2 regions of the Streptomyces sp. NPDC028991 genome follow, and region 2 is predicted to be linked to the other one. Evidence: predicted binding sites of a transcription regulator. Region 2 holds the regulator's gene; the other holds the start of a gene.
What was found. The regulator HspR, encoded in region 2, represses chaperone genes until heat shock. The targets are predictions, from matches to a motif close to TTGAGNNNNNNNNNCTCAA.
Positions count from the first base shown of each region.

Region 1: lon (endopeptidase La) is a predicted target of HspR. The motif match lies at 6,384-6,402, and genes of this name have one in related genera.

Region 1 covers NZ_JBVHVP010000010.1:127,424-138,454, forward strand. The annotation lists gene ACZ4V1_RS21140 (sensor histidine kinase) at 1-1,034, opposite strand, end outside; gene ACZ4V1_RS21145 (protein phosphatase 2C domain-containing protein) at 1,487-2,278, shown strand; gene ACZ4V1_RS21150 (MarR family winged helix-turn-helix transcriptional regulator) at 2,297-2,791, opposite strand; gene ACZ4V1_RS21155 (lysozyme) at 3,031-3,858, shown strand; gene lon (endopeptidase La) at 3,938-6,361, opposite strand; gene ACZ4V1_RS21165 (polyamine aminopropyltransferase) at 6,581-7,279, shown strand; gene ACZ4V1_RS21170 (response regulator transcription factor) at 7,393-8,133, shown strand; gene ACZ4V1_RS21175 (sensor histidine kinase) at 8,130-9,254, shown strand; gene ACZ4V1_RS21180 (multifunctional oxoglutarate decarboxylase/oxoglutarate dehydrogenase thiamine pyrophosphate-binding subunit/dihydrolipoyllysine-residue succinyltransferase subunit) at 9,547-11,031, shown strand, end outside.
Region 2 covers NZ_JBVHVP010000004.1:434,607-445,637, reverse strand. The annotation lists gene clpB (ATP-dependent chaperone ClpB) at 1-1,130, opposite strand, end outside; gene ACZ4V1_RS12275 (hypothetical protein) at 1,438-1,773, opposite strand; gene ACZ4V1_RS12270 (helix-turn-helix transcriptional regulator) at 2,119-3,108, shown strand; gene ACZ4V1_RS12265 (helix-turn-helix transcriptional regulator) at 3,105-4,100, shown strand; gene ACZ4V1_RS12260 (helix-turn-helix transcriptional regulator) at 4,051-5,097, opposite strand; gene ACZ4V1_RS12255 (sugar ABC transporter substrate-binding protein) at 5,249-6,367, opposite strand; gene ACZ4V1_RS12250 (heat shock protein transcriptional repressor HspR) at 6,552-7,007, opposite strand; gene dnaJ (molecular chaperone DnaJ) at 7,013-8,212, opposite strand; gene grpE (nucleotide exchange factor GrpE) at 8,246-8,917, opposite strand; gene dnaK (molecular chaperone DnaK) at 8,914-10,770, opposite strand; gene ACZ4V1_RS12230 (MraY family glycosyltransferase) at 10,866-11,031, opposite strand, start outside.

The DNA of each region.
Region 1 (11,031 bases), on a different contig from region 2:
GTGGTGCGCTTCTCGTAGAGGGCGGACTCGGCGCCGCGCATGGCGTCGACGCGGGCGGAGAGCGCGGCGTCCAGCCTCTTGGTGCTGGTGCCGAGGTCGTCGTCGGACAGCGCCGGCTCGTCCGTGAGGCCGGCGAGGTACTTCTCGGCGGAGTTGACCTCGGGGCCGGCGACCGTGGCGTCGAAGCCGGCGCGCGCCTCCTTGGGCGCGCCCTCGCGGAAGTCGGCGAGTGCGGCGTCGGAGCGCACCCGGGCCTGCTGGGCGGCGGCGGCGAGCGCGTCGCGCTGCTCGGCGTCGGCCTCCGAGGAGGTGGTCGTCTCGGTCGGCAGGCCCGTGATCGGGTCGATGACGGTCTGCGTACTGCTCGGCACGTTCAGCGCCGCGAGCAGCAGACCTCGGGTGGCGGCGGCCTGCTGGACGGCGGTGTCCAGTTCGGCCAGGGCGTAGGCGCCGGCGCCTACGCGGGGCGGCATCCGCTCGGCCAGCTCCTCGGCCAGGGCGTGCAGTTCGGTGATCGCCTCCGAGTACGCCTCGTGCGCCTGGACAGCGGTGCTCTTGCCGGTGAGCGCCGCCCGGCGCAGCGCCGCGATGGCGTCGAGGTCCTCGCGCAGGGAGGCCGGCGTGTCGGTGTCGGCACGCAGTTCCTCGACCTGCCGGTCGACGCGTGCGCTGCGCTGTTCGGAGGGCGCCTTGGACTCGGGGCGGCCGGCGGCGATGTACGGGGTGACCTCGTCCCGCTCGTCGGCGAGGGAGTGGGCGAGGGTCAGCGCGCCCTGGGTCTGCTCGGCGAGCGTCACCAGTTCCTGGGAGTCGTGCAGTTGCCCGGAGGCGGCCACGACCGACGGGGCTCCGGCCCCGGCGACGGCGGCGGCCACGACCGCAACGGCGACGATGAGGCGGTTGCGTACGTGGGTCGGACGGCCCTTGCCGACGGGGGCCGCCGGCGGCGCCGGGGTGGAGGTGCCGGAAGTGCGCTCCGCGCTCTCCCGGGGGGCCGTCTGCTTGCCTGTGCGACGAGGCCGCGTCTTCTGCACCGGTGCTCGCATTCCTGACTCGTGTACCCGTGGGCCCGGGTGGCGCTCCGTCAACTGGCCGGTCGGCGCGTGCACCCTCCGCCACGCTCTGGGCTGCTCCCCGGCCGCCGATGGCGCATCGGGCGGAGAGACCGCGTGAGCAGGGCAGGCCCCCCACCGGATCCCGACCCTCCCAGTGCCGGTGGGCGGTGGGCGCGCATCATCCGACCCGCCACCCGAAGGAGTGAACCCCGGACGGGAGTTGGGGAGCAAGTTCCCCTGTCTCGTGCGGCACGCCTGTGCGGCGCGCCGGTTGGACGTCTGGGACGGGCGGTGGCACTATGTGCCGCCACGCGTTGCCGGAGTGCCGAATTCCACCCCAAATCCGGCGCCTGACCTGCGCCCCTGCGTCGATCCCGGGGAACTTGCCAGCCTTTTGCGGACGCCGTGAAGAGGTCGTGCAGACTGGCTGGATGCGCACGGAACTCGTCTCGGAACCCGGCCTCACCGACCACCCCAACGAGGACTTCGCGAGCGTCGGACTACCGGCCTCGGGACAGGGTGGCTCGCTCGTCGTGCTGGACGGCGTGACTCCGCCTCGGACCGCGACGGGGTGTCTGCATTCCGTGCCCTGGTTCACCGCGCGCCTCGGCGGCGCCCTGACCGAACTGACCGTTTCACTGCCGGATGTTCCCCTCGCCGAAGCCCTGTCCCGCGCCATCGCTCGTACCTCGGCGGCACACTCGGAAACCTGTGACCTTTCTCACCCGCGGACTCCACAGGCAACCGTGGTCCTGGCGCGGTGGTCCCCCGCCCGCGTCGAGTACCTGGTCCTGTCCGACTCGGCCCTGCTGGTGGAGGCCCCGGACGGCACGGTCACGGCCGTCCTGGACGACCGGCTGGCCAGGCTGCCCCGAGCGGCCCTCGCCACCGACGCGCTGATCGACGCCGGCCTCCGGAACAAGGAGGGCGGCTTCTTCACGGCCGCGGCCGACCCGGCGGTGTCGGCGCGGGCGGTGACGGGCGTGCTGCCGCGCGACGAGGTGCGCACGCTGGCGGCGCTGACGGACGGGGCCGCGCGGTGGGTGGAGAAGTTCCGGGAGGGCGACTGGACGGACTGCCTCGCGCTGGTGCGGAAGCAGGGCGCGCAGGCGCTGGTGGACCGGGTGCGGGAGCTGGAGCGGTCGGACGCGGCGGGGCCCCGGGCGTTCCTGGGGCGCAGCAAGGCGCACGACGACGCGACGGTGGTGTACGCGGAGCTGTGAACGCCGGGGGCCGCGCCCCTACTTCTCCATCCCCCGGTTGAGCTGCCGCAGCAGCCGGGCCAGTTCGGTCACCTCGCGCGGGTCCCAGTCGGCGAGCCGGCCGGCGTACCGTGCGCGGCGCGCCTCCCGCACCCGGCTGACACGCGACTGGCCCTCCGGGGTCAGGGTGACCAGCCATGCGCGGCCGTCGGCGGGGTCGGGTTCCCGGGCGATGAGGCCGAGTTCCTCCAGGGCGCGCAGCTGGCGGGACATCGTCGCCTTGCCGACGCCGATGTAGGCGGCGAGTTCCGTGGCGCGCTGCCCACCGCACTCACCGAGCCGGACGAGAAGGCCGTACGCGGACGACTCCAGGTCGGGGTGGACCTCCCGGGCCATCTCGCCCTGATTGGCACGGGCGCGCCGGAGCAGGACCGTCAACTCCCGCTCCAAGGCCAGGAACTCCGGCTGGTTCACACCACTACCGGACAGGTCGGATTCGACCCCGCGTCCGCCGCCGTTCCCGTTTTCGTGCACGTCAGCCCCTGCCTCGAATTTCCCGGTCCTGAAAGTTTCCGCCACGGGCCGCCATCACCGCAGCTTGGCAAGTATTTCGCAGGCTTAGACCATCGGCGGCTTCCGGCCCCTCTTCCCACCCCCCGTTCTACGTGCGTAGCGTCTTCACCGGACCTCGCGATGGCATGCTCACGCCACTCACGAGTCCTCCCCACTCGCGCATCCCCCACCGAGCACCACCGAGCCATCGGAGGCACGTCATGCTCGTGCACAGATCCGGATCGGCCCGCGGACGGCGCTTCGCCGTCACCGGGATTCTGCTCGCCGCGTTCTCCCTGGTGTCCGCCCTCCCCGCGCAGGCCTCGCCGGCCGCCGACACCCCGCCGCGCGGCTCCGCCCACATGGGCATGGGCGTCCTCGAGCACGACGGGCGCCACGGCACCCCCGTCCCGGGCGACGCGACCCAGACGGAAGGCGTCGACGTCTCGAGCCACCAGGGCAACGTCGCCTGGTCGACCCTGTGGAACAGCGGAGTCAAGTGGGCCTACGTCAAGGCCACCGAAGGGACGTACTACACCAACCCCTACTTCGCCCAGCAGTACAACGGCTCCTACAACGTGGGCATGATCCGCGGCGCCTACCACTTCGCCACCCCGGACACGACGAGCGGCGCCGCGCAGGCCAACTACTTCGTCGACCACGGCGGCGGCTGGTCCCGCGACGGCAAGACGCTGCCGGGCGCGCTGGACATCGAGTGGAACCCGTACGGGGCCACCTGCTACGGCAAGTCGCAGAGCCAGATGGTCTCCTGGATCCGCGACTTCCTGAACACCTACAAGGCGCGCACCGGCCGCGACGCCGTGATCTACACCGCCACCAGCTGGTGGACCCAGTGCACCGGCAACTACGGGGGCTTCGCGGCGAACAACCCGCTGTGGATCGCCCGGTACGCGTCCTCGGTCGGGACGCTGCCGGCGGGCTGGCCGTACTACACGATGTGGCAGTACACCTCGTCCGGGCCGACGGTCGGCGACCACAACAAGTTCAACGGGGCCCTGGACCGGGTCCGGGCGCTCGCGAACGGCTGACGCACACGCGCGTACGGCGAGGGCCCGGACTCGCACGGAGTCCGGGCCCTCCCCTTTACTCATCCGGTCGCATGGCCCGTCACGCCGCGACCGGAACCTCCGGCTCCGCACCGCTGGTCGCCGGTGCGAGTGCCAGCTCCAGGACCTGGCGGACGTCGGTGACCGCGTGGACGTCGAGCTTGTCCAGCACCTCGGCCGGGACGTCGTCCAGGTCGGGCTCGTTGCGCTTGGGGATGATCACCGTGGTGACGCCCGCCCGGTGCGCCGCGAGCAGCTTCTGCTTGACCCCGCCGATCGGCAGCACGCGCCCGGTCAGCGAGACCTCGCCGGTCATCGCCACGTCGGTGCGCACCAGCCGGCCGGAGAGCAGCGAGGCCAGCGCCGTCGTCATCGTGACGCCCGCGCTCGGGCCGTCCTTGGGGACCGCGCCCGCCGGGAAGTGGATGTGCACGCCCCGGTCCTTCAGGTCGGCCACCGGCAGCTCCAGCTCGGCGCCGCGGCTGCGCAGAAAACTCAGCGCGATCTGCGCCGACTCCTTCATGACGTCGCCCAGCTGACCGGTCAGGGTCAGCCCGGCCGCGCCCGTCTCCGGGTCGGCCAGCGACGCCTCCACGTAGAGCACGTCGCCGCCCGCGCCGGTGACCGCGAGGCCCGTGGCCACGCCCGGCACCGAGGTGCGCCGCTCGGCCGGGTCCTGGGCGGACTCGGGCACGTGGTGCGGCCGGCCGATCAGGGCACGCAGGTCGCCGTCGGTGACGGTGAACGGGAGCTTGCGTTCGCCGAGTTCGTGCTGGGCCGCCACCTTGCGCAGCAGCCGGGCGATCGACCGTTCCAGGGTGCGCACGCCCGCCTCTCGCGTGTACTCGCCGGCCAGCTTGCGCAGCGCGCCCTCGTCGACCGTGACCTCGTCCGGGGCCAGGCCGGCCCGCTCCAGCTGGCGCGGGAGCAGGTGGTCGCGGGCGATGACGATCTTCTCGTCCTCGGTGTAGCCGTCGAGGCGGACCAGTTCCATGCGGTCGAGCAGGGCCTCCGGGATGGCTTCGAGGACGTTGGCCGTCGCGAGGAACACGACGTCGGACAGGTCCAGCTCGACCTCCAGGTAGTGGTCCCGGAAGGTGTGGTTCTGGGCGGGGTCGAGCACTTCGAGCAGGGCGGCGGCCGGGTCGCCCCGGAAGTCGGAGCCCACCTTGTCGATCTCGTCCAGCAGGACGACCGGGTTCATGGACCCGGCCTCCTTGACGGCGCGCACGATGCGTCCGGGCAGCGCGCCGACGTACGTACGCCGGTGGCCACGGATCTCGGCCTCGTCGCGGACGCCGCCGAGGGCGACGCGGACGAACTTCCGGCCCATCGCGTGGGCGACGGACTCGCCGAGGCTGGTCTTGCCGACGCCGGGCGGGCCGACGAGAGCCAGTACCGCACCACCGCGCCGGCCGCCGACGACCCCGAGGCCGCGGTCGCCCCGCCGCTTGCGCACCGCCAGGTACTCGGTGATCCGCTCCTTGACGTCCTCCAGACCCGCGTGCTCGTCGTCGAGGACCGCCTGTGCGCCCTGAATGTCGTAGGCGTCCTCGGTGCGGACGTTCCACGGCAGTTCGAGGACGGTGTCGAGCCACGTGCGGATCCAGGAGCCCTCCGGCGACTGGTCGGAGGACCGCTCCAGCTTGTCGACCTCCTTGAGGGCCGCCTCGCGGACCTTCTCCGGCAGGTCGGCGGCCTCGACGCGGGCACGGTAGTCGTCGGACTCCTCACCCTCCTGCTCGCCGTTGAGTTCGCGCAGTTCCTTGCGCACGGCTTCCAGCTGGCGGCGCAGCAGGAACTCCCGCTGCTGCTTGTCGACGCCCTCCTGGACGTCCTTGGCGATGGTCTCGGCGACGTCCTGCTCGGCGAGGTGGTCGCGCAGTTGCTGGGTGGCGAGCCGCAGCCGGGCGACCGGGTCGGCGGTCTCCAGGAGCTCGACCTTCTGCTCGGTGGTCAGGAAGGGCGAGTAGCCGGAGTTGTCGGCGAGCGCGGAGACGCCGTCGATGGCCTGGACGCGGTCGACGACCTGCCAGGCACCGCGCTTGCGCAGCCAGGCGGTGGCGAGCGCCTTGTACTCCTTCACCAGCTCGGCGACCTGGCCGGGCAGCGGGTCGGGCACGGTCTCGTCGACGCTCGTGCCCTCGACCCACAGCGCGGCGCCGGGACCGGTGGTGCCGGCGCCGATCTTCACGCGGTCCCGGCCGCGGATCAGGGCTCCCGGGTCGCCGTCGGCCAGCCTGCCGACCTGCTCCACCGTGCCGAGGACGCCGGTCTTGGCGTAGGTGCCGTCGATGCGTGGGACGAGGAGGACCCGGGGCTTGCCGGGTTCGGACCTGGCGGCGGCCTGGGCGGCCTCCACCGCGGCCCGTACCTCGGCGTCGCTCAGGTCCAGGGGGACGACCATTCCGGGCAGGACCACTTCGTCGTCGAGCGGCAGCACAGGCAGGGTGAGCGGTGTGAAGGCGGCGGACTCAGCAGCCATGATCTCCCCTTCGGCAGTCAAGTTGAGTTACATCGACTCAATGAAAGGGAGTCTCCGATTGTTCCCCACAGCGTGTTCGCTCTGAGCGATCAACAACCGGGGCTTCCGTGGCCTGCCGGAATTCAAGGGCCGGCTCGGGATCCGCAGCCGGGCCCCGTGGAGGGGAGCACGGCCGGAGGCTCCCGCATTCCCCCTGTCAAGCCCTGTCAAGATGGGCCGATGCCCACCCCTTCCCATGACTCCTACGACATCCCCGAAGTGCTGGACCGTCGCGAGGGCCCGCACGGCGAGGTCGTCCTGCGCCGGCACGGGGCGCTGCTGCAGATCATCGCGAACGGCTGCTTCCTGATGGACACCTCCGACGGACGCTCGGAGCGGCGCCTGGTCGACGCGGCGGCCGACGCGCTCGCCGCCTCCGGCGGACGCGGTGCGCCGCACCTGCTCATCGGCGGGCTCGGCGTCGGCTTCTCGCTCGCACACGCGGCCGCCGACCCGCGCTGGGGCCGGATCGCGGTCGTCGAGCGCGAGCGCGCCGTCATCGACTGGCACCGGGGCGGACCGCTGGCCGCGCTGTCCGCCGAGGCGCTGGCCGATCCGCGCGCGGAGATCGTGGAATCGGATCTCGTGGAGTACGTCAATGAGACATCCGACACGTACGACGCGCTCTGCCTCGACATCGACAACGGCCCCGGCTGGACCGTCACCGAGGGCAACGACGGGCTCTACGCGCCGGCCGGACTGGCGGGCTGCGCACGGGTGTTGAGGACCGGCGGGGTGCTTGCCGTATGGTCTGCGCAGCCCTCTCCGGAATTCGAAGAAACCTTGCGTAATGCCGGGTTCCAACAGGTGCGTACCGAAGAGATCCCCGTTGCCCGGGGCGTTCCGGACGTCGTCCACCTCGCCGTCGGGCCTGGATAGCAAAGGCGCGGTGGCTCCCCGTACGCTGCTGCTCTGACGCGGATCATTCAAGCGTCAAGCGCAGCCATGGGATCACCCCACGGATTCCGGAAAGCACACCTCAGGGGCGGGCGATGGAGCAGACACAGACCTCCCACAACGGCACGGCGACGGCTACTCCGGGCGCACAGCGACGGGTGCTGGTGGTCGAGGACGACCAGACGATCGTGGACGCCATCGCGACCCGCCTGCGCGCCGAGGGGTTCCTGGTGCAAACGGCGGGCGACGGTCCGTCCGCGGTCGACACGGCCGAGGCATGGCAGCCCGACCTGCTGATCCTCGACATCATGCTGCCCGGCTTCGACGGTCTGGAGGTCTGCCGGCGCGTGCAGGCCCAGCGACCGGTGCCGGTGCTCATGCTCACCGCGCGCGACGACGAGACGGACATGCTGGTCGGACTCGGCGTGGGCGCCGACGACTACATGACCAAGCCGTTCTCGATGCGCGAGCTGGCCGCGCGCGTGCATGTGCTGCTGCGCCGGGTGGAGCGGGCCGTCGTGGCCGCCTCCACGCCGCGCAGCGGCATCCTGCGCCTCGGTGAACTGGAGATCGACCACGCGCAGCGCCGGGTGCGGGTGCGCAGCGATGACGTGCACCTCACCCCCACCGAGTTCGACCTGCTGGTCTGCCTGGCGAACACCCCGCGCGCGGTGCTCTCCCGTGAGCAGCTGCTGGCCGAGGTGTGGGACTGGGCGGACGCCTCCGGCACCCGGACCGTCGACAGCCACATCAAGGCGCTGCGGCGGAAGATCGGCGCCGAGCGCATCCGCACGGTGCACGGCGTGGGCTACGCGCTGGAGACACCGACGCCATGAGCCGAGGGCGGCAGGCCGCGCGCAGGAGCCCCGCCCCCCGGAGCACCGGGGTTCCCTGGGGCGGTGTACGCCCGTTCTCGATCAAGACCAAGCTGGGCGCGCTGGTCGTCACGTCGGTGCTGATCACCACCGGCCTGTCGGTGATAGCGGTGCACACCAAGACGGAGCTGCGCTTCATCACGGTCTTCTCGATGATCGCCACGCTGCTGATCACGCAGTTCGTCGCGCACGGGCTGACCGCGCCGCTGGACGAGATGAACGCCGTGGCCCGGTCCATCTCGCACGGCGACTACACGCGCCGGGTACGCGAGAACCGCCGCGACGAGCTGGGCGACCTGGCCGTCACCATCAACCGCATGGCCGACGACCTGGAGGCCCAGGACCTCCAGCGCAAGGAGCTGGTGGCGAACGTCTCGCACGAGCTGCGCACCCCCATCGCGGGCCTGCGCGCGGTGCTGGAGAACATCGTCGACGGGGTCACCGAGGCCGATCCGGAGACCATGCGCACGGCGCTCGGGCAGACGGAACGGCTCGGCCGGCTGGTGGAGACGCTGCTGGACCTGTCCCGCCTGGACAACGGCGTCATACCGCTGCGCAAGCGGCGCTTCGAGGTGTGGCCGTACCTCTCCGGCGTGCTGAAGGAGGCCAACATGGTGGCGTCGGCACGCGCGGGCATCGCCTCCGGCTCCGGCAACCACACCCGCACCGACGTGCATCTGGCCCTCGACGTCTTCCCGCCGGAGCTGACCGCGCACGCCGACCCCGAGCGCATCCACCAGGTCGTCGCCAACCTCATCGACAACGCGGTCAAGCACAGCCCGCCGCACGGCCGCGTGACGGTCAGGGCGCGGCGCGGGGAGCTGCCGGAGTCGCTGGAGCTGGAGGTTCTCGACGAGGGACCCGGCATTCCGCGCTCGGAGTGGCGCCGGGTGTTCGAGCGCTTCAACCGGGGTTCGGTGTCCCGGCCGCACGGTCCGGGCAGCGACGGCGGCACCGGACTCGGCCTGGCGATCGCGCGCTGGGCGGTGGATCTGCACGGCGGCCGGATCGGTGTGGCCGAATCCGAGCGGGGCTGCCGGATCCTCATCACTCTTCCGGGCCTGCCGTCGGCGTCGAGTTGACGTAGGGTTCGAAGCGGAGCGTCAAGATCCACTGACGTCCGCCCTGGCGGACACGTGTGATCAGGCGCAGACCAGGGTCAGACCCGCGTTTTCTCGGCGCCGGGTCCCGGTCTCCCGATCCCACACGCAGCAGAACCTCGCTTGTTTCCCGCCATTTCCAGCACCGAAACGCGGTCTGCGATGTGACTTACGCGACGATGAACGGGCCCGGTCTGACCTTCCGGGCCCGGGAGGCGTAGCCTTGATTCCCGCTGTCCACCATCTTGTGAAGCGGAAGAGGGCGGTTCTCGCCGTGTCGCCACAGTCCCCCAGTAACTCGAGCATCTCGACCGACACCGACCAAGCGGCCAACGCGGGCAAGAACCCCGCGGCCGCCTTCGGTGCCAACGAGTGGCTCGTCGACGAGATCTATCAGCAGTACCTCCAGGATCCGAATTCCGTGGACCGAGCCTGGTGGGACTTCTTCGCCGACTACAAGCCGGGGGCGGCCGCGGCCCAGTCCGCCTCCGGCAGCACGAACGCGGATTCCGGCAGCGCGCCCCAGGCCGCCCCCGCGCCGCAGGCGCAGGCTCCCGCCCCGGCCCGGCCCCAGGCCGCCGCCCCCCAGCAGGCCGCCGCGCCCGCACAGCAGGCCGCGCAGCCCGCCGCCGCACCGGCGGCTCCGGCCACGCGGCCCGCCCCGGCCAAGCCCGCCGCCAAGCCGCAGGCGAAGGCCGCCGCGCCGGCCAAGGACGCCACCGCCACCGAGGCCCCCGAGGGGCCCGAGCTGGTGACCCTGCGCGGCCCCGCCGCCGCGGTCGCGAAGAACATGAACGCCTCGCTCGAGCTGCCCACGGCCACGTCCGTGCGCGCGGTCCCGGTGAAGCTGCTGTTCGACAACCGCATCGTCATCAACAACCACCTCAAGCGCGCCCGGGGCGGGAAGATCTCCTTCACGCACCTGATCGGCTACGCGATGGTGCAGGCCATCAAGGCCATGCCGTCGATGAACTACGCGTTCGGCGAGAAGGACGGCAAGCCGACGCTCATCAAGCCGGCGCACGTCAACCTCGGCCTCGCCATCGACCTGGTCAAGCCCAACGGCGACCGCCAGCTCGTCGTCGCGGCGATCAAGAAGGCCGAGACGCTGAACTTCTTCGAGTTCTGGCAGGCCTACGAGGACATCGTCCGCCGCGCCCGCGACGGCAAGCTGACGATGGACGACTTCTCCGGCGTCACGGTCTCCCTGACCAACCCCGGCGGTCTCGGCACCGTCCACTCGGTGCCGCGCCTGATGCCCGGCCAGGCCGTCATCATGGGCGTCGGCTCCATGGACTACCCCGCGGAGTTCCAGGGCACCAGCCAGGACACCCTGAACAAGCTCGGCATCTCGAAGGTCATGACGCTCACGTCGACCTACGACCACCGGGTCATCCAGGGCGCCGCCTCCGGCGAGTTCCTGCGCCAGGTCGCCAACCTGCTCCTCGGCGAGAACGGCTTCTACGACGAGATCTTCGAGGCGCTGCGCATCCCCTACGAGCCGGTCCGCTGGCTCAAGGACATCGACGCCTCGCACGACGACGACGTCACCAAGGCCGCCCGCGTCTTCGAGCTGATCCACTCCTACCGGGTCCGCGGCCACGTCATGGCCGACACCGACCCGCTGGAGTACCAGCAGCGCAAGCACCCCGACCTGGACATCACCGAGCACGGGCTCACCCTGTGGGACCTGGAGCGCGAGTTCGCGGTCGGCGGCTTCGCCGGCAAGTCCCTGATGAAGCTGCGCGACATCCTCGGC
Region 2 (11,031 bases):
GTGGCGGCGGCCACCAGCGCGCTGTCCGCGATCTGCACCTTGTGGTGGGCCTCGTAGCGCCCCTTGAGCCCGCGCAGGATCGCGATGGAGTCCTCGACGGTCGGCTCGGCGACCAGCACCTGCTGGAACCTGCGCTCCAGCGCCGGGTCCTTCTCGATCCGCTCCCGGTACTCGTCCAGTGTGGTCGCACCCACCATGCGCAGCTCACCGCGCGCGAGCATGGGCTTGAGCATGTTCCCGGCGTCCATGGCGGAGTCGCCGCCGGCGCCGGCCCCCACGACGGTGTGCAGCTCGTCGATGAAGGTGATGATCTGCCCGTCGGAGTCCTTGATCTCGGCGAGGACGGTCTTCAGCCGTTCCTCGAACTCGCCCCGGTACTTGGCCCCGGCGACCATCGCCCCGAGGTCCAGGGCGACCAGCCGCTTGTCCTTGAGCGACTCGGGCACGTCCCCCTTGACGATGCGCTGGGCGAGTCCTTCCACCACGGCGGTCTTGCCGACGCCGGGCTCGCCGATGAGGACGGGGTTGTTCTTGGTGCGGCGGGACAGCACCTGCACGACCCGCCGGATCTCCTGGTCCCGCCCGATGACCGGGTCGAGCCTGCCCTCCCGGGCGGAGGCGGTGAGGTCGGTGCCGAACTTCTCCAGCGCCTTGTACTGGCCCTCGGGGTCGGCGGTGGTCACCCTGCGCCCTCCCCTGGCCTTGCGGAAGGCTTCCCGCAGCTTCTTCGCACTGGCACCCTGCCCCTCCAGTACCTCACCGGCCGCGCCGCCCTTCGCGGCGATGCCGAGGAGCAGGTGCTCGGTGGAGAGGTACTCGTCCCCGAGCTCCTTGGCGCGGGCCTGGGCGTCGGCGACCACGGCGAGCATCTCACGGTTGGGCTGCGGCGGTGCGACCGTGGACCCGGTCACGCTGGGCAGCCCGGCGATGATGCGCTCGGCGCCGGTGCGCACGGCGGCGAGGTCGGCCTCGACGGCGGCGAGCAGGTCGGTGATGTTCTCGTTGTCCTGCCCCTGGAGCAGAGCCAGGAGCAGGTGGGCGGGGGTGAGGTCGGCGTTCCCCTCGGTCACGGCCCGGTTGCTGGCCGCGTTGATCGCGTCCCGGCTCCGGTTGGTCAGCTCGGCGTCCACGTTCTGGCTTCCCTCCTCGCGTCGGCCGTCGGCGGTCCGGCCGTGTCTCCCAGTGCTGACTCAGACAACGTACACAAAGTTGAGTCTATTCCACTCAAGGAAGAAACGGCGGCGGGGCCCGTCCGGGTGTGACACGAGGGCCCCGTGTGGCCACCGGCGCCGCGCAAGAGCTTTTCAGTCAGGCCGACGACAGGGCGTTACCCCGAAATGTCACCACAAACGACAGCGGCGTCACCGTGTTCAGGTCACGGTGACGCCGCTGCCGGGGGGAAGCACCTGAGCGATTTGTTACGACGGGGGAATCGCGTCAGGCACTGCGGGGGGTGGCCGAGATGGTCCTCACTTCGGGGGCCTCCGGCTGCACGAGCCGGTGGTCCCTCTGGTCCAGGTTCACAAAGATCATTCCGTATCGGATGGCACACCGCACGGGCTGCGGCGCTCCCCGAGGCCGCCGCAGACACCGGTACGCCCGTACGTCACCGTCATCGTCCAGCGTGACGACGACCGGCTCACCGAAGACGGTCACCATCAGGGAGTCACCGGCGTGGGGGATCGCGGTGACCAGGTCGATGAAGTGCCAGCCCGAGCGGTAGGCGGTGGCCATTTCGCGGCGGAAGGAGCGGTCGTCGGGTGGAGTAGTCATGTCACGACCACACCGTGTCATCCGTGGTGGCAGTCCCGTCCCCGCCGGCGGACGCGGCGGACACCTCCATCACTGACTCGACACCGTTCGCTCGCTCGTCGCCCTGCGCAGTAACGAGGCCATTCAGTGCTCCGAAGGCCACGACGGCGGAGAAGGCGGCGACAAGCACCGAGCGAAGCATTCTCTTAGACATAGTCGGCTTCGTCCTCACTTGAAGGTCCCCTCTTCCCCCGTCGGATAAGACGATGGCTCATTCAGGCACGTCATGGCCACACGATCGGTGCATCATGTTCCTGCACGTTCAGGACCCTGGGGGGTGGAGATTTGACAACAAATCGGACCAATATGGCACATCCCCACGGGATTACCGAACTCTGCGAGGAGGGAGGGCGTCTCTACGCGAACGCGCTGCGCACTGGACGTATCACCCGCGTGGAGGCGGGCCACGCCCCGTGCCTGATAGATCTCGCCCTCCTGCACCCCGACCCGGACGACGCCAACTGGCTGCGCCCTGTCCAGCCGGGGATCGCTCTGGCCCAGCGGCTCAATCCGATCGAGCGGGAGATCGCGGACCGCAGGCGGACATCGGTCGAGTTGGCGCAGGTCTTCGAGCCGTTCATGACCCTCAGCGCGCAGGGTGCGGCGCCGATCCACTCGATCACCGTGCTGGAAGGACTCGACCGCATCAACTCCGCTCTCGATCTGGCCACGGACCAGTGCAAGAACGAGGTACTGACGGTCCAGCCCAGTGCCCGCCATCCGGAGCGTCGGCTGGTCGAAGGCCTGGAGCGTGACAAAACACTGACCGAGCGCGGTGTACGCATCCGAACGCTGTACCAGCACACAGCCCGCTACAGTGCGGAACGGCTGGCCTACGTGGACCGGTTCTCCAACGGAAAGGCGGAGTACCGCACCATCGACGAACTGGTCGAGCGTCTGATCATCTGCGACGACACGGTCGCGTTCATCCCCGTTCGCGACGATCGGCAGGTGGCCTTGGAGATCCGCCACCCGGGCCTCGTCAGTTACCTGACCAAGGTGTTCGAGTTCATGTGGGGCCGGGCTGTCCCCCTGAGCGCGGGCGCCCCGTACGAGACCGCTCCTGACGGCATCACCGACATCCAGCACTCCATCGCCAAGCTTCTCGTGGAGGGCCACGTCGACGAGGCCATCGCCCGCCGCCTCGGTATGAACGTGCGCACCTGCCGGGCCCACATCGCGAAACTGGCGACGGCCCTGGGCAGCGGAAGCCGTGCCCAGCTCGGCTTCCTCATAGCCCAGTCAGGGATCCTGGAGCAGGAGCACCGGGACCTCGGGGGGGAAAGCCATTCATGACCGACGAGACGCACCGGCACGGAGACGAGGCACTGTGCGAGACGGGTCTCGAGCTGTACTCCCGCGCACTGCGTGAGGGCGGTGTGCCCAGCGCCACGGCAGCGACAGCACCTTGTCTGATCGACAACGGCCTCCTCCACCCGGCCATCGACGACCTGGACCGGCTGGAGCCGACCGCACCGACCGTCGCCCTGCGGCGACTGCTGCGGACGTCGGAAGACCGCATAGCCCGCGAGCGCCGGCGCGGTGAACACCTGGCGGACGTCTTCGAACCCCTCATGCGCCTGGGCACGCGCGCGGCGGCGAGCGAGGACACTCCGGCGCTCAGAATCCTCGGCAGCAAGGAGCGCACGGGGCGGGCCATCGCGGAAGCCATGGTCGAGGGCAGGCACGAGGTGCTGGCGATTCAGCCCTACGATTCGAAGGTCACCAGGCGCCCCGACATCCTCGAAGGGGCCATCAAGCGGGACCAGGCCTTCCTCGACCGCGGCGCTCGCATGCGCGCGCTCTACCAGCACACCGCACGGCACGCCGCGTACTCACGCGCCCGCTACGAGCAACTGACAGGCGATGTGGAGGCGCGCACCCTCGATGAGGTCACCGACCGTCTCATCATCGTGGACCGCACCGTCGCCTTCATCCCCGCCAGCACCGACCGGTCACTCGCCCTCGAAGTCCGCCACCCCGCCCTGGTCGCCTACTTCATCAACACCTTCGACCGCCTCTGGCACCTGGCCACCCCCATGCACCCGCAGGCGGTCCCGCAACCCACGCTCAACGGCATCACCCCGCGCCAACTAGCCATAGCCGCCCTCCTCGTCGAGGGCCACACCGACAACGTCATCGCCGACCGCCTCGGCATGAACGTCCGGACCGCCCGCGTCCACATCGCCAAACTCGCCGCCACCCTCGGCAGCGAGAGCCGGGCGCAGCTCGGCTTCCTCATCGGCCGGTCGGGGATCCTCGACCAGGAGCCTGATCGGGCACGCTGAGCGTGGCGGGCAGGCTCGCGGCGCCGTCCAGGCCGGCCTGCGCGATGCGCACCCCCAACTGGGTACGGCTGGCCGCTCCCAGCGTCTCCGACAGGCGGGCGATGTGTGCCCGCGCCGTGCGGACGCTTATGCCCAGCCGCTCCGCGATCACCGCGTCCTGGTGGCCCTCCGCCAGCAGCGCCGCGATGGACTGCTCGCGGTGGGAGATGCCCTCGATGCCGGTGTCGGGGAGCGGGGCCGTCAGGGGGATCGCCAGGCGCCACAGGCGTTCGAAGACCGTGACCAGGTAGGCGACCAAGGCGGGATGGCGTAGCTCCAGGGCCATCGTGCGGTCGGTGTTGGCCGGGATGAAGGCGACCGTGCGGTCGAAGAGGATGAGGCGGTCGATCACCTCGTCCAGGGTGCGGGCCTCCACCGCGTCGCCCATCAGCTCCAGGTAGTTGAGCAGGCCCTGGCCGTGCCGGGCGACGTGCGTGTACAGGTCCCGCATCCGCACCCCGCGCCCGCGCAGCGCCAGCGCCCGGTGCAGGCCTTCCGACAGCTCCGGCTCGCGCCGGATGCCGCCGGGCTGGACGGTGAGCACCTCCGTCGTGCACGCCTGCGTCGCCTCGTCCATCGCGGCCTGGATGCGGGACAGACCGTCCAGGACGCGGATCGCCGTGCCCTCCGTACCGGCCGGGGTCCTCAGCTGGCGGCCGAGACCCGCGTACCGCTCGAAGGCCTCCACCGCGGAGCCCACCCGCCGCTGACTGGCGTTGACCTCGTCGTGGACCCCGCGCAGCAGCCGGGTCATGACCTCCTGCGGGGAGGTCGGCACCAGCCAGTCCATGTCGTCGGGGTCCGGGTGCAGCAGGGCCAGTTCGAGGAGGCAGGGGACCGGCTCGGCGTCCCGGCGGGGCACCCGGCCGCGTCGTACGGCCCGGGAGTACACGCGGTCCCCGGCCGCGCACAGCCGGTCGGCACCGTGAGGATGCTCATCCGCCCCGTGCCCGGCCATCGCCCATCCCACCCCCGGTTCCGGCTCTTTCCGCAGCGCAACTATGCGCGGCCGGGACCGGGTCCGCAACACGGCTCGGCGCGGGACGGCGGCCGGAAAGCACCGGTTACCACCGGTGTGTCCGGGCAGTCCGCCGGGGCCGGACGACCGGCTACTTCAGGCCGATCTCCGTGCAGTCCGCCGCGTACTTGGCGGTGCAGATGTCGGAGATCTTGTAGAAGCCGTCCGCGACGACGGTGCTCTTGATGTTGTCCTGTGTCAGGGCGACGACCGGGACGAGCTGCGCGGGGACGCCCTTGTGGGTGGGGCTGTCGACCTTGTCGCGGGCGAGCGCCTCGAACTGGATGTCCCGGCCCTGCACCCGCGCCACGGCCATCTCCGCGGCGTTCTCGGCCTCCTGCGGGTAGGACTTGTACACGCTCATGTACTGCTCGCCGGTGACGATCCGCTGCACCGCGGAGAGTTCCGCGTCCTGGCCGGTGATGGGCGGCAGGTCGGTGACGCCCGCGTCCTCCAGGGCCTTGATGACGCCGCCCGCCATGCCGTCGTTGGCGGAGTAGACGCCCGCGATGTCGTTCTTGCCGATCTTCTCGATCGCCTCGGCCATGTTCGCCTCGGCGTTCTCCGGCTTCCAGTCCTTGGTGTCGAAGGACTGGGCGATCGTCACCTTGCCGTTCAGCTCGGACATCGCCCCGGCCTTGAACTGCTTGGCGTTCGGATCGGTGGGCGAGCCGTTCATCATGACGATCTTGTCGGAGCTGTCCGCGCCGTCGCCGAGCGCTTCGACGAGGGAGCGGCCCTGCACCTCGCCGACCAGCTCGTTGTCGAAGGAGATGTAGGCGTCGATCGGGCCCTCGGCCAGCCGGTCGTAGGCGATGACGGGGATGCCGGCGTCCTTGGCCTTCTGCACGCTGTCGCCGATGGACTTCGCGTCGACCGCGTCCAGGACGATCACGTCGACCTTGTCGTCGATCATCTGCTGCATCTGGTCGGCCTGCTTCGAGGCGTTCGCCTCGGCGTTGGCGTACTTGACGTTGCCCTGGTCGCGCGTGAGGTCGGCGACCTTCGCCTTGAAGTACGGGTAGTCGAACTGCTCGTAGCGGGTGTTCGCCTTCTCCGGGAGCAGCAGGGCCACCGTGATGTCGTTGCCCTTGGTCGGGCTCGCCGCGTCACTGCTCTCGGACGCGCCCAGCGCACCACAGGAGGCCAGCGAGAGGGTCATCATGGACGCGGCCACGGATATGGCGATACGACGGGCACGGCTGTTCACTGCGCTTACCTTCCGACACACGGGTGTTGTGGTGACCCAGGTGAGGGAAGCCAACGCTGTCTTCACGAAATCGTCAAGAAGTACTAGACCAATGAGACAGCAACGTTGCGAAACGGCCCGGAGGGCCGGGTGGAACCGGTGGAGCCTCCGGGCCGGTCGTCGCCGTTCCGCCTGGTGCGGACCGTCAGTCCGGGGACTGGCCGTGCCGCTTGGGCCGCCACACCACCAGGGCGCTGGTCTGCTGTACCTCCTGGTACGGGACCAGGTCGCGGCGGTACGAGGCGTGTACCGCCGCCTCGCGCTGGCGCATCGCCGTGGCCGCGCCGTCGAGGGCGTCCTGCAGCTCCGCCAGGCGGGCCTGGAGCGCGGCGACCTGGTTCTCCAGTTCGATGATGCGCTTGATGCCTGCCAGGTTGATGCCCTCGTCCTGCGACAACTGCTGCACGGTGCGGAGCAGTTCGATGTCGCGGGCCGAGTAGCGCCGGCCGCGGCCGGCCGTGCGGTCCGGGGAGACCAGGCCGAGGCGGTCGTACTGGCGCAGCGTCTGCGGGTGCAGGCCGGAGAGCTGGGCCGCCACCGAGATGACGTAGACCGGGGTGTCCTCGGTCAGTTCATACGGATTGCGTCGACGACCGTCCATCTCCGTCAAGCTCCCTTCGCGGCCTGGAACAGCTCCGCCCGCGGATCCTCGTCCGCGGTCGCCTCGCGATACGCCTCCAGCGCATCACGAGCCTTCCCCGTCAGGTCCTTCGGAACACTCACCTCGACGGTGACCAGAAGGTCTCCGCGGGTGCCGTCCTTGCGGACCGCGCCCTTGCCCCTGGCGCGCATGGTCCGGCCGCCCGGAGTGCCCGCCGGCAGCTTCAGCGTGACGGGCGGGCCGCCCAGCGTCGGAACCCTGACCTCGCCGCCGAGGGCTGCCTCGGCGTACGTCACCGGGACGGTGACCGTGAGGTTGTCGCCCCTGCGGCCGAAGACGGGGTGTTCCTTGACGTGGACGACCACGTACAGGTCGCCCGCCGGTCCGCCCCGCTCGCCCGGCGTGCCCTTGCCGCGCAGCCGGATGCGCTGCCCGTCCGACACTCCGGCCGGGATGCGGACCTGCATCGTCCGGGACGACTTGGCCCGCCCGGAGCCCTTGCAGACGTCGCAGGGGTCCTCCGCGATCAGGCCGCGGCCCTTGCAGTCCGGGCACGGGTCGGTGAGCGAGAAGCCACCGCCCGAGCCACGGGCGACCTGGCCGGTGCCGACGCAGGTCGGGCACACGCGCGGCGTGCCGTTCTTGTCGCCGGTGCCCGAACAGGCCTTGCAGGGTGCCTGCGAGGACATCCGCAGCGGGACCGTCGCGCCCTCGATGGCCTCCGTGAAGCTCAGGGTGACCTCGGACTCGATGTCCTGGCCGCGCCTGGGCTGGGTCCGCGTGCCGGTGCCGGGGCCGCCGGCGCCGGTGCGGTTGAACAGGCCCCCGAAGACGTCACCGAGGCCGCCGCCGAAGCCGCCGGCGCCGCCCTGGCCCCCGCCCTGGGCGCCGCCTCCGAAGAGGTCGCCCAGGTCGAAGTTGAAGGTGCCGCCGCCGCCCGCGCCCGGCCCCGGGCGGAACCCGCCGTTGCCGAAGAGGCTGCGGGCCTCGTCGTACTCCTTGCGCTTCTTGGGGTCACCGAGGATGTCGTTGGCCTCGGAGATCTCCTTGAAGCGCTCCTCCGCCTTGACGTTCCCCTTGTTGGCGTCCGGGTGGTACTCGCGGGCGAGCTTCCGGTACGCCTTCTTGATCTCGGCCTCGGTGGCGTCCTTGGGGACGCCGAGGACCTTGTAGTAGTCCTTCTCGATGAAGTCCTTGGTGCTCATCCCCGACGTCCCTCCTCTCTCGTCACTTCGAGCTCAGCCCTCCTCCGGGCCACCGCTCTCCTTGCTCCCGGCGTCCTGAGCGGAGTCGGCCTGCGCCTCGGCGTTCTCCTCGGCCGGCTTGGCCGGCTGGGCACCCGGCTGCGGCTCGGCCACCGCCACCCGCGCGGGGCGGATGGTGCGCTCGCCGATCCGGTACCCGGGCTGGAGAATCCCGACGCACGTCGTCTCGGTGACGTCCGGCGCGTAGGAGTGCATCAGGGCCTCGTGGATCGTCGGGTCGAAAGGTTCGCCCTCCTTGCCGAACTGCTGGAGGCCCAGCTTGGCCACGGTCGACTCCAGCGACTCCGCGACGGACTTGAAGCCGCCGACGAGTTCGCCGTGCTCCCGGGCGCGACCGATGTCGTCGAGTACGGGAAGCACTTCGGACAGGAGGTTCGCGACGGCGACCTCCTTGACCGCGACGCGGTCCCGCTCGACCCGGCGACGGTAGTTCTGGTACTCGGCCTGGAGTCGCTGGAGGTCCGCCGTGCGCTCGTTCAGCGCCGTGCGCACCTGGTCCAGCTGGGCCACCAGGCCCGCGTTCTCGCTCGCGTCCCCGGCCGGGGCCGCCCCCTCTTCGGAGGCGGCCTGCGGCTCGGCGTCGTCAGGGGTGGCGCCGGAGGGGACGTCAGGCTTCTCCTCGAAGCCCGGGGTCTCCTCCGTCACGCGGCACCGTCCTTGCGCTCGTCGTCCACGATCTCGGCGTCGACGACGTCGTCGTCGCCACCCTTGTCACCGGCGGTGGCACCGGCACCCGGGGCCTCGCCGCCGGCGGCCTGCGCACCCTGCGCGTCGGCGTACATGGCCGAGCCCAGCTTCTGCGAGACGGCGGCGACCTTCTCCGTGGCGGTGCGGATCTCGGCGGTGTCCTCGCCCTTGAGCTTCTCCTTCAGCTCGGCGACGGCCTCCTCGACCTCGGTCTTGATCTCGCCCGGGACCTTGTCCTCGTTGTCCTTGAGGAACTTCTCCGTCTGGTAGACGAGCTGCTCGCCCTGGTTGCGGGACTCGGCGGCCTCGCGGCGGGCGTGGTCCTCCTCCGCGTACTTCTCGGCCTCCTGGCGCATCCGGTCGACCTCGTCCTTCGGCAGCGAGGAGCCGCCGGTGACGGTCATCTTCTGCTCCTTGCCGGTGCCGAGGTCCTTCGCCGTGACGTGCATGATGCCGTTGGCGTCGATGTCGAAGGCGACCTCGATCTGCGGGACGCCGCGCGGCGCCGGGGGCAGACCGGTCAGCTCGAACATACCGAGCTTCTTGTTGTACGCCGCGATCTCGCGCTCGCCCTGGTAGACCTGGATCTGCACGGAGGGCTGGTTGTCCTCGGCGGTGGTGAAGATCTCCGAACGCTTCGTCGGGATCGTCGTGTTCCGCTCGATCAGCTTGGTCATGATGCCGCCCTTGGTCTCGATGCCGAGGGACAGCGGGGTGACGTCGAGGAGCAGGACGTCCTTGACCTCGCCCTTGAGGACACCGGCCTGCAGGGCGGCGCCGATGGCGACGACCTCGTCCGGGTTGACGCCCTTGTTGGCGTCCTTGCCGCCGGTCAGGTCCTTGACCAGCTCGGCGACGGCGGGCATACGGGTGGAGCCACCCACGAGAACGACGTGGTCGATCTCGCTGAGCTGGATGCCTGCGTCCTTGATGACGTTGTGGAACGGCGTCTTGCAGCGCTCCAGCAAGTCGGCCGTCAGCTGCTGGAACTGGGCGCGCGTGAGCTTCTCGTCCAGGTGCAGCGGGCCCTCGGCGGAGGCCGTGATGTACGGGAGGTTGATCGAGGTCTCGGTGGACGAGGACAGCTCGATCTTGGCCTTCTCGGCGGCCTCGCGGAGGCGCTGGAGGGCCATCTTGTCCTTGGACAGGTCCACGCCGTGGCCGGACTGGAACTGCTTGACCAGGTAGTCGACGACGCGCTGGTCCCAGTCGTCACCACCGAGGTGGTTGTCACCGTTGGTGGCCTTCACCTCGACGACACCGTCGCCGATCTCCAGCAGCGAGACGTCGAACGTACCGCCACCGAGGTCGAAGACGAGGATGATCTGCTCGTCCTTGTCGAGGCCGTACGCCAGCGCGGCGGCCGTCGGCTCGTTGACGATGCGCAGGACGTTGAGGCCCGCGATCTCACCGGCCTCCTTGGTGGCCTGGCGCTCGGCGTCGTTGAAGTACGCCGGGACGGTGATGACCGCGTCGGTCACCTTCTCGCCCAGGTAGGACTCGGCGTCCCGCTTCAGCTTCTGCAGCACGAAGGCGCTGATCTGCTGCGGGTTGAAGTCCTTGCCGTCCAGGTTGATCTTCCAGTCGGTGCCCATGTGGCGCTTGACCGACCGGATGGTCCTGTCGACGTTCGTGACCGCCTGACGCTTGGCCACCTCGCCGACCAGCACCTCACCGTTCTTGGCGAAGGCGACGACGGACGGCGTGGTCCTGGCGCCCTCGGCGTTGGTGATGACGGTGGGCTCGCCGCCCTCCAGAACGCTGACGACGGAGTTAGTCGTGCCCAGGTCGATGCCGACCGCACGTGCCATGGTGAATAACCTCCAGCTGACTTGAGTGGAACAGGCTCAAGTGTGCAGGACGCCTTCCAATGCGTCAACAGAGGTGAGTCGAGCAGGCTCAACTCTTATCCGTTCCTTACGCGCAACGGCGCGCTGACCTGGGCTTCTTCCCCGCGCCTGCCTTGACGAACCGGAAAAATCGACGCCCGGGAGGACGCACGCGACGGAGCGTCCGTTGCCTCCGGGGACTCCTGAGACCTGCCCCGCGGTTCCGCGCGCGGCCCGTGGAGT